2 regions of the Lautropia mirabilis genome follow, and region 1 is predicted to be linked to the other one. Evidence: riboswitches for the same ligand, from Rfam matches in the RefSeq annotation. Region 1 holds a riboswitch; the other holds the start of a gene.

Region 1 (4,182 bases):
GCGCGGAGCATTCCCAGAAAGCGTTTCCTGAAAGCAGATGCCTGAAGAAGTAAGTGCGCAATCACTTAATTCCATGGCATTCCTGTGCCTCCGTGCTGGCAAACCGCCGGCATCGGTTCATAATGTCGGCCTTCCACTCCTGCGGGCTGGCGCGCCTCTGCGTTGCCCGTCATCTGTTGCCGGGTGCTGCCCGGGTCATACATGAAATCGAAAGCATTCAGCGAAGAAGAGGTTCTGACCGTCCATCACTGGACCGATCGTCTGTTCAGTTTCACCACCACGCGTGACGAGGCGCTGCGCTTCAAGAACGGCCATTTCACGATGATCGGCCTGCCGCCGAAAGAGGGCGAGCGGCCGCTGCTGCGTGCCTACAGTATCGCCAGCGCCAACTACGAGGAGCAGCTGGAGTTCCTCAGCATCAAGGTGCCCGATGGTCCGCTGACCTCCAAGCTGCAGCACATCAAGCCCGGTGACAAGGTCATCGTCGGTCGCAAGCCCACCGGCACGCTGGTGACCGACTACCTGCTGCCTGGCAAGCGTCTGTGGCTGCTGGCCACCGGTACCGGCCTGGCCCCCTTCCTCAGCATCACGCGCGACCCCGAGACCTACGAGCGCTATGACCAGGTGATCCTGGTGCACGGCGTGCGTCAGGTGAACGAACTGGCCTACTACGACCTGTTCACCAAGGAGCTGCCGGAGCACGAATACCTGGGCGAGCTGATCAAGGGCAAGCTGCTGTACTACCCCACCGTGACCCGCGAGCCCTTCCGCAACCAGGGCCGCATCACCACCCTCATCGAGAACGGCAAGCTCAACGCTGACCTGGGCCTGCCGCCCTTCAACCGCGAGGAAGACCGCATCATGATCTGCGGCAGCCCCGAGATGCTGCGCGATCTGAAGGACATGTTCGAGAAGCGCGGCTTCGTCGAGGGCAACACCTCCACCCCGGGTGACTTCGTCATCGAGCGGGCCTTTGCCGAGCAGTGATCCTGCCCCGCACGGCGCCATGAGGTGCTCCGACGACCCTGCGTCGGCACCTCATGGCGTGCACCCTCCGGCGCCTTCCCTCATGCCGGATGAAGACGATGCCGATATCGTCAGACAGCCTTTCCCATCCGGCCACGCCCTCCTGATGTGGCCGGGATGGCACTGAGCCCACTCTTTCACCGCCCCGCCGACCCCTTTCCGACGGACGGTCGTGCAGCATCCACGCAACGTGGATGTTTTTGGAAAACCCTTTGCCCGCGGGCACTTGGCGCGTGTTCCTGCAAGGCGTGCAGAACTGTTGGCCATGCCGTTTGGCGTTCGCGCAACACCTTCCATGGTGTCTCATGGCATTTGAAGGCGCTACATATTGTGTCCGCGGGGTGGACGAACCCCATATCTTGGGTACAATGCGCTTCATCGAGGTTCCCGGGAGATCATCCCCGGGATGAAAAGGGAAGCCGGTGCGCATCCGGGAAGGTCGCCTCAAGGCCTTTCGCTCAGGGTGCAATGCCGGCGCTGCCCCCGCAACTGTAGGCGGTGAGCAAGGCTGGAAGGGGTCCGCACGGACTCTTCCTGAACCACTGGACCCATGGGGTCTGGGAAGGTTCCAGCCACGCAAGGACCCGCAAGCCAGGAGACCTGCCCCGATAGCCGCCGAAAGGCCGCCCATCTTCATGGCGGCAGTGCCTTTCGGCATGGATGACAACCCTGCGGTGGGCAGGAGCGGGTCATGGTGGATGGCGCCTGTCTGCGCGCGTCCGCCCGGACTGCTGCCGGCCCTTCGCTCCCCGTCTGAAGGAAATCCGGCCCATGACCGTCACCGTCTACTCCAAACCCGCCTGCGTTCAGTGCACCGCCACCACCCGTGCGCTGGATGCCCGTGGCATTGCCTACCAGCTGGTCGACCTGACCCAGGATGCCGTCGCCATGGCCCAGGTGCTGGCCATGGGCTACCGCCAGGCCCCCGTGGTCGTGGCCGGCGAAGCCCACTGGACCGGTTTTCGTCCTGACATGATCGGCCGCCTGGCCTGATATCCGCCATGGCGGTGCTGGTCTATTACTCCTCGGCCTCGGGCAACACCGAGCGCTTCATGCACAAGCTGGGCCTGCCGGCCATGCGCATTCCGGTGGATGAGTCCGCCCCGATGCCCGAGCCGAACGCGCCCTTCGTGCTGATCTCGCCCACCTACGCCGATGGCGAGGGGCACGGCGCCGTGGCCCGGCAGGTGATCCGCTTCCTGAACGATCCGGATCGCCGCCGTCTGCTGCGGGGGGTGATTGCCAGCGGCAACCGCAATTTCGGCACGACGTTTGCCCACGCCGGTCGGGTGATTGGCGACAAGTGTGGCGTGCCGGTGCTGTACCGCTTCGAGCTGGCCGGCACCGAGCTGGATGTGGTGCGAGTGCGTGAAGGCCTGGAGCGATTCTGGGCCAGTCTGGATGAGGTCGAGCCTGTCTGAATGCCAACACTTCATGGGCGCAGCCGCATGGGCGAAGGTGCCATGCGGACGCCATGACGGATAGGGCCGGACAGGGCCGATGGGACATGAAGGAAAGGGTGGGTGAGGGCGAAAAGGCCCCCGGTCGCCCATGATTGATGCAGGGAGAGAACATGACGGCTGCAAGCAGCTACGAAGCTTCCGATACGGGCGTGTCGGATGACGACAAACCGGGGCTGGACTACCACGCGCTGAACGCGATGCTGAACCTGTACGACGCGGACGGGAACATCCAGTTCGAGGCCGATCGTCGTGCGGCGCGCCAGTACTTCCTGCAGCACGTCAACCAGAACACGGTGTTCTTCCACAACCTGGATGAGAAGCTGCGCTATCTGGTGGACGAAGGCTATTACGATGCCGAAGTGCTTGACCAGTACTCGCGCAATTTCCAGCGCCATATCTGGGACGAGGCCTACAGCCGGAAGTTCCGCTTCCCCACCTTCCTGGGGGCCTTCAAGTACTACACCTCCTACACGCTGAAAACGCGCAACGGCCAGCGTTATCTGGAGCGCTTCGAAGATCGTGTGGTGATGGTGGCACTGACGCTGGCACGCGGCGACGAGCAGCTGGCGCTGCGTTTCATGGACGAGATCATCGGCGGTCGATTCCAGCCGGCTACGCCCACCTTCCTAAACGCCGGCAAGAAGAGCCGGGGTGAGCTGATCTCGTGCTTCCTGCTGCGCGTGGAAGACAACATGGAGAGCATCGGGCGTGCCATCAATTCGGCACTGCAGCTCTCCAAGCGGGGCGGTGGCGTGGCGCTGATGCTTACCAACCTGCGTGAGCTGGGAGCGCCCATCAAGGGTATCGAGAACCAGTCCTCCGGCGTGGTTCCGGTGATGAAGCTGCTGGAAGATTCGTTCTCGTATGCCAACCAGCTGGGTGCGCGGCAGGGCGCCGGTGCGGTGTACCTGAATGCCCACCATCCGGACATCCTGCGCTTCCTGGACACCAAGCGCGAGAATGCCGACGAGAAGATCCGCATCAAGACGCTGTCGCTGGGCGTGGTGATTCCGGACGTGACCTTCGAGCTGGCCAAGCGCAATGCCGACATGTACCTGTTCTCGCCGCATGACGTGGAAAAGGTCTACGGCAAGGCTTTCTCGGAAATTTCCGTCACCGAGAAATACGACGAGATGGTGGGGGACAAGCGCATCCGCAAGAAGAAGATCAACGCCCGCGAGTTCTTCCAGACGCTGGCCGAGATCCAGTTCGAGAGCGGCTATCCCTACATCATGTTCGAGGACACGGTGAACGCGGCCAACCCCATCGAGGGGCGCATCACCATGTCCAACCTGTGTTCGGAAATCCTGCAGGTCAACGAGGCGTCCACCTTCAACGATGATCTGAGCTATCGCCATCTGGGCACCGACATTTCCTGCAACCTGGGGTCGCTGAACATTGCAGCTGCCATGGATGGCCCGGATCTGGGCGCAACGGTGGAAGCGGCGGTGCGCGCGCTGACGGCCGTCTCGGAAATGTCGGCCATCGACAGCGTGCCTTCGGTGCGGCGTGGCAACGACGAGGCCCATGCGGTGGGACTGGGGCAGATGAACCTGCACGGCTTCCTGGCGCGTGAGCGCATTCATTACGGCAGCCCGGAAGGCATTGATTTCACCCGCGTGTACTTTGCCACGGTGGCCTACCACGCGCTGCGCGCTTCCAACCTGCTGGCCCAGGAAAAAGGCAGCACCTT
Region 2 (4,182 bases), 980 kb from region 1:
GTACAAGCTGGGCATTCCGCTGGGCAAGATCGGCCGGCCGGACGATATCGCCGACGCGGTGCTGTTCCTGGCTTCAGATCAGGCCGGCCACATCACGATGCAGCAGATCGTGATCGACGGCGGGGCCACGCTGGGGGCCTGAGCATCCGGGCCCGCGACGCCTGCGCCTGCCTCGGCGGGTCGGGGCGGTGCCGGCGGTGCGTGTTCCAACGTGTGCTTTCTGTCCTGTCGGGAGCTGAACCCGTTACCGCCCCCGAGAGGCCACCCGCAGGATGCCCAGCGCCACCATGGCGATGAGTGCGGCGATGGCAACGACGCCGAAGATGTCGGGCAGACTCATCTGGCGGGCCGTGAGATCGGCCACCAGGAAGGAGCCGGCGATGCCGCCAAAGCGGCCGATGCCCAGCATCCAGGCCACGCCGGTGGCACGGCCTTCGGTGGGGTAGAAGCCTGCGGCCAGCGCCGGCATCGAGGCCTGGGCGGCGTTCATCACCAGGCCAGCCACGAAGACCACGGCCATCAACACGCCATGGCCGCCAATGGCCTGCCCGATGGCCCAGACGGACAGCGCCGTGGCGCCGTAACCCAGCGCCAGCACGCTGCTGCCGTCGAAGCGGTCCATCAGCCAGCCCAGGGCAATGGCGCCCACGCCGCCCAGCGGGAACAGCGCCGTGATCAGCGATGCGGTGCGCGGATCCATGCCGCTTTCGCGGAACAGCACGGGCATCCAGTTGATGAGGGCATAGAAGACCACCAGCCCCATGAAGTAGGCCAGCCACAGCATCAGCGAGCCCAGCCGGAACGGGCGCGAGAGCACCAGGGCAATGCTGCGGGGGGCCTGCGCCTGGGCACGATCGTGCCCGTCCTGGCGGGTCTGCAGGTAACGCAATGATTCGGGCAGCCAGATTGCCAGGGCCGGCAGTAGGACAAGCGGTGCGACGCCGCCCAGCTGCAGCACGCTGCGCCAGCCCAGTGCAGGAATCATCCAGCCGGCCAGAAAGCCGCCCAGCGCTGCTCCCAGGGGAAAGCCACAGAACATGGCATTGGTGATGAAGGCGCGCCGTGCCGGGGGGCTGCATTCACTGACCAGCGTGACGGCGTTGGGCATGGCCGCCCCCAGTCCCACGCCGGTGATGAAGCGCAGCGCCGTGAGCGTGGTCAGATCCGGCGAGAAGGCCGAAGCCAGGCAGGCGGCGCCGAACACCGCCACCGAACCGATGAGCGCCAGGCGCCGTCCCCAGCGATCGGCCAGCGGCCCCGCCATCAGGGCACCAGCAGCCAGGCCGAACAGTGCCGCACTGAGCACGGGGGCCAGGGCCGGCTTGGCCACGCCCCAGTCCTGCATCAGCGAGGGGGCAATGTAGCCGATGGCGGCCGTGTCGAAGCCGTCGAACAGCACCACCAGAAAACACATCAGGAAGACGCGCCAGCGGACGGCATCCACAGGCTGGCTGTCGGAAACGTGCTGCGGCCGTGCTGTCGGCCGGATCTTGGAATCGGGCATGTTGAGGATCTTCTGGCGTCGTGTCCGATGGCTCAGGAGGACTTGGGCAAAATCGGGCGCTTTCAGGGCGGGAGGTGGGCATCAGCCCCGACCGCCGGCCAGGGCCCGGCACGGTCGCCTGATGGATGGACTGAAACACGCTATGGTAGCTGGTAGCGATTCCTTGACGCGGGCGTGCCTTTCCGGAAGCGGGCAGCGCTGGCCATCATTTGACGCTGGCAAGGTGCTTGCGTAGACTGTAGATGCTTTGGTTCCGCAGGGAAAGTCTGCAAATCTCAGACGTTCCCGGGGTCTGCATCACCCGTCTTTCGGCGTCACCACGCGCCATTAAAAGGGCTTCGAGGCAGATCCCACGGAAGTTGCCCGGGTGCTGTCGTCTGCCATCCACTGCACCCCGGCCACATAGGGAATCCAGCCGACATCCGGACATTGATGCCCGGCGCGGCACGAAATGGAACTGCCCCCGCAACTGTAGGCATGGAGCCTGTCCTCTCAGGACCACTGGACCCCGCTTCGGGTCCGGGAAGGCGAGGATCGGCGATGAAGTGCCAGTCAGGAGACCTGCCAAGGCAAGCTGTTGTTCATGGCCGGCGGGGTGTCCGGAGCAGTGAGCGATCCTTCTTGCACTCGGCGTTCCGGGGCTTTCCCGACTCCATGCCTTCCTGGCACCGTGCCATGGATTCCCGGTCATGCGTTCCGGGTTTCCTGCCTGCGATGTCCGGTGGGTGTACCGCCCTGATGATTCAGGCAGCGGGATGCCGGACACGCTTGCACGGCGCATGGTGGTCGTCACGACCGCCTGCCCATCGGCAGACACGCAAAAAGGTTCTCGCACCGCTCTTCCCTTCGACGGCCACAACCGTCACGACATCGAAGGAGCGAGAACCATGTCGACCCGTCATCACATTGCAGCCGCCTTGCTGGCCCTGGGGCTGGGCGGTCTTTCCCTGGGCGCACACGCCACCCACTATCCACTGAAGGTGGACAACTGCGGCTATACGCTGGAATTTTCCAAGGCACCGGGCTCGGTCATCACCGTGGGCCAGGCCGGTACCGAGATGCTGTATGCGCTGGGTCTGGGCAGCAAAGTGGCCGGCACGTCGGTATGGTTCAACCCGGTCCTGCCGAAGTTCAAGGACATCAATGCCAAGGTGCCGCGCCTGGCCGACAACGACCCGAGCTTCGAGGCCGTGGTGGAGAAGCGCCCGGGGCTGGTGGTCTCCCAGTTCGAGTGGCAGATCGGCAAGGAAGGCGTGGTGGCCACGCGCGAGCAGTTTCATGACCTGAAGATCCCCACCTACCTGATGCCATCGGACTGCGAGGGCAAGGACAATCTGATGGGCGCCGACGGCACGCGCATGAAGCCCTATGACATCGCGGCGCTGTACAAGAGCATTTCGCAACTGGCCGAGATCTTCGATGTGGAAGCAAACGGTCAGGCCCTGGTGGATGATCTGAAGGCACGCCAGAGCGTGGCCGTGCAGAAGGTGAAGGACTCGGGCATCAAGGATCTGTCGGCCGCCGTGTGGTTCTCCAGCGCCGACATGGACGTGGATCCCTACATGGCCGGCCAGCAGGGCGTGGCCGGCTACATGCTGAAGGAACTGGGTCTGCGCAACGTGGTGACCTCGGCCGAGGAGTGGCCGACCGTGGGCTGGGAAACCATCGCCAAAGCCAATCCCACCATTCTGGTGATTGCGCGCATGGACCGTCGGCGTTTCCCGGCGGATGACTACGAGAAGAAGCTGGAATTCCTGAAGAGTGATCCGGTGACGAAGCATATGGACGCCGTGAAGAACGGCCGCATCGCCATTGTCGATGCCGACGCACTGCAGGCCTCGATCCGTATTGCTGACGGCATGGAGGCGATTGCCGATGCCGTGGTGAAGGCCGGCGCGGCGCACTGAGGTGAGCATGCCCCCTGCCCTGGCGCGAGGATGGCTGCGCCGTCTGCTGCTGGCTCTCGTGGCACTGGTGCTGCTGCTGCCGGTGATGCTGCTGTGCATGTGGGCCGGCGAGATCCGCATGCCGGCCGGCACCATCGGTGACGTGCTGGCCAACCACCTGCTGGGTGCCGGCATCGAGGTCGATCCCATCGATGACGGCATTGTCTGGAACTATCGACTGACCCGCGCCATCGTGGCGGCCTGCTGCGGCGCGGGGCTGGCAGTGTCCGGCGTGGTGCTGCAGACGCTCCTGCGCAATACGCTGGCCGACCCCTACCTGCTGGGCATCTCGGCCGGCGCCTCCACGGGTGCCGTGCTGGTGGCAGTGGCCGGTGTGGGCGGCGGCGTGGTGTCGATGACGGTCGGCGCCTTCGCCGGCGCGGTGACGGCCTTTGCGCTGGTGGCGCTGCTGGCCCAGGCAGCCGGTGGCGGCGGACTGCGCAACAGCGGGCAGATCATTCTGGCTGGCATTGCGGGGTCGCAACTCTTCAATGCGCTCACTTCGCTGATCATCACCAAGTCGGGCAGTGCCGAACAGGCGCGCGGCATCATGTTCTGGCTGCTGGGCAGCCTGAGCGGCGTGCGCTGGCCGGATGTGCCCATCACGACCGTGGTGGCGGCGCTGGGGCTGGTGGTCTGCCTGCTGCATGCCCGGGCGCTGGATGCCTTCACCTTCGGGGCCGAGGCAGCGGCGGCGCTGGGCATCGGCGTGCGCCGGGTGCAGGCAGTGCT

Evidence for each region. A riboswitch is a leader RNA that binds a small molecule or an ion and turns the genes downstream of it on or off. The one in region 1 is predicted to bind cobalamin.
Region 2: linked by a shared signal. The riboswitch ahead of EL249_RS12495 (ABC transporter substrate-binding protein) and the one ahead of nrdH (glutaredoxin-like protein NrdH) in region 1 are both predicted to bind cobalamin.

The regions. Positions count from the first base shown of each region.
Region 1 is NZ_LR134378.1:847,034-851,215, forward strand. It holds gene EL249_RS03410 (ferredoxin--NADP reductase) at 202-987, shown strand; cobalamin riboswitch at 1,391-1,648, shown strand; gene nrdH (glutaredoxin-like protein NrdH) at 1,798-2,019, shown strand; gene nrdI (class Ib ribonucleoside-diphosphate reductase assembly flavoprotein NrdI) at 2,028-2,447, shown strand; gene nrdE (class 1b ribonucleoside-diphosphate reductase subunit alpha) at 2,600-4,182, shown strand, end outside.
Region 2 is NZ_LR134378.1:3,035,090-3,039,271, forward strand. It holds gene dhbA (2,3-dihydro-2,3-dihydroxybenzoate dehydrogenase) at 1-142, shown strand, start outside; gene EL249_RS12490 (MFS transporter) at 245-1,504, opposite strand; cobalamin riboswitch at 1,853-2,087, shown strand; gene EL249_RS12495 (ABC transporter substrate-binding protein) at 2,392-3,411, shown strand; gene EL249_RS12500 (FecCD family ABC transporter permease) at 3,419-4,182, shown strand, end outside.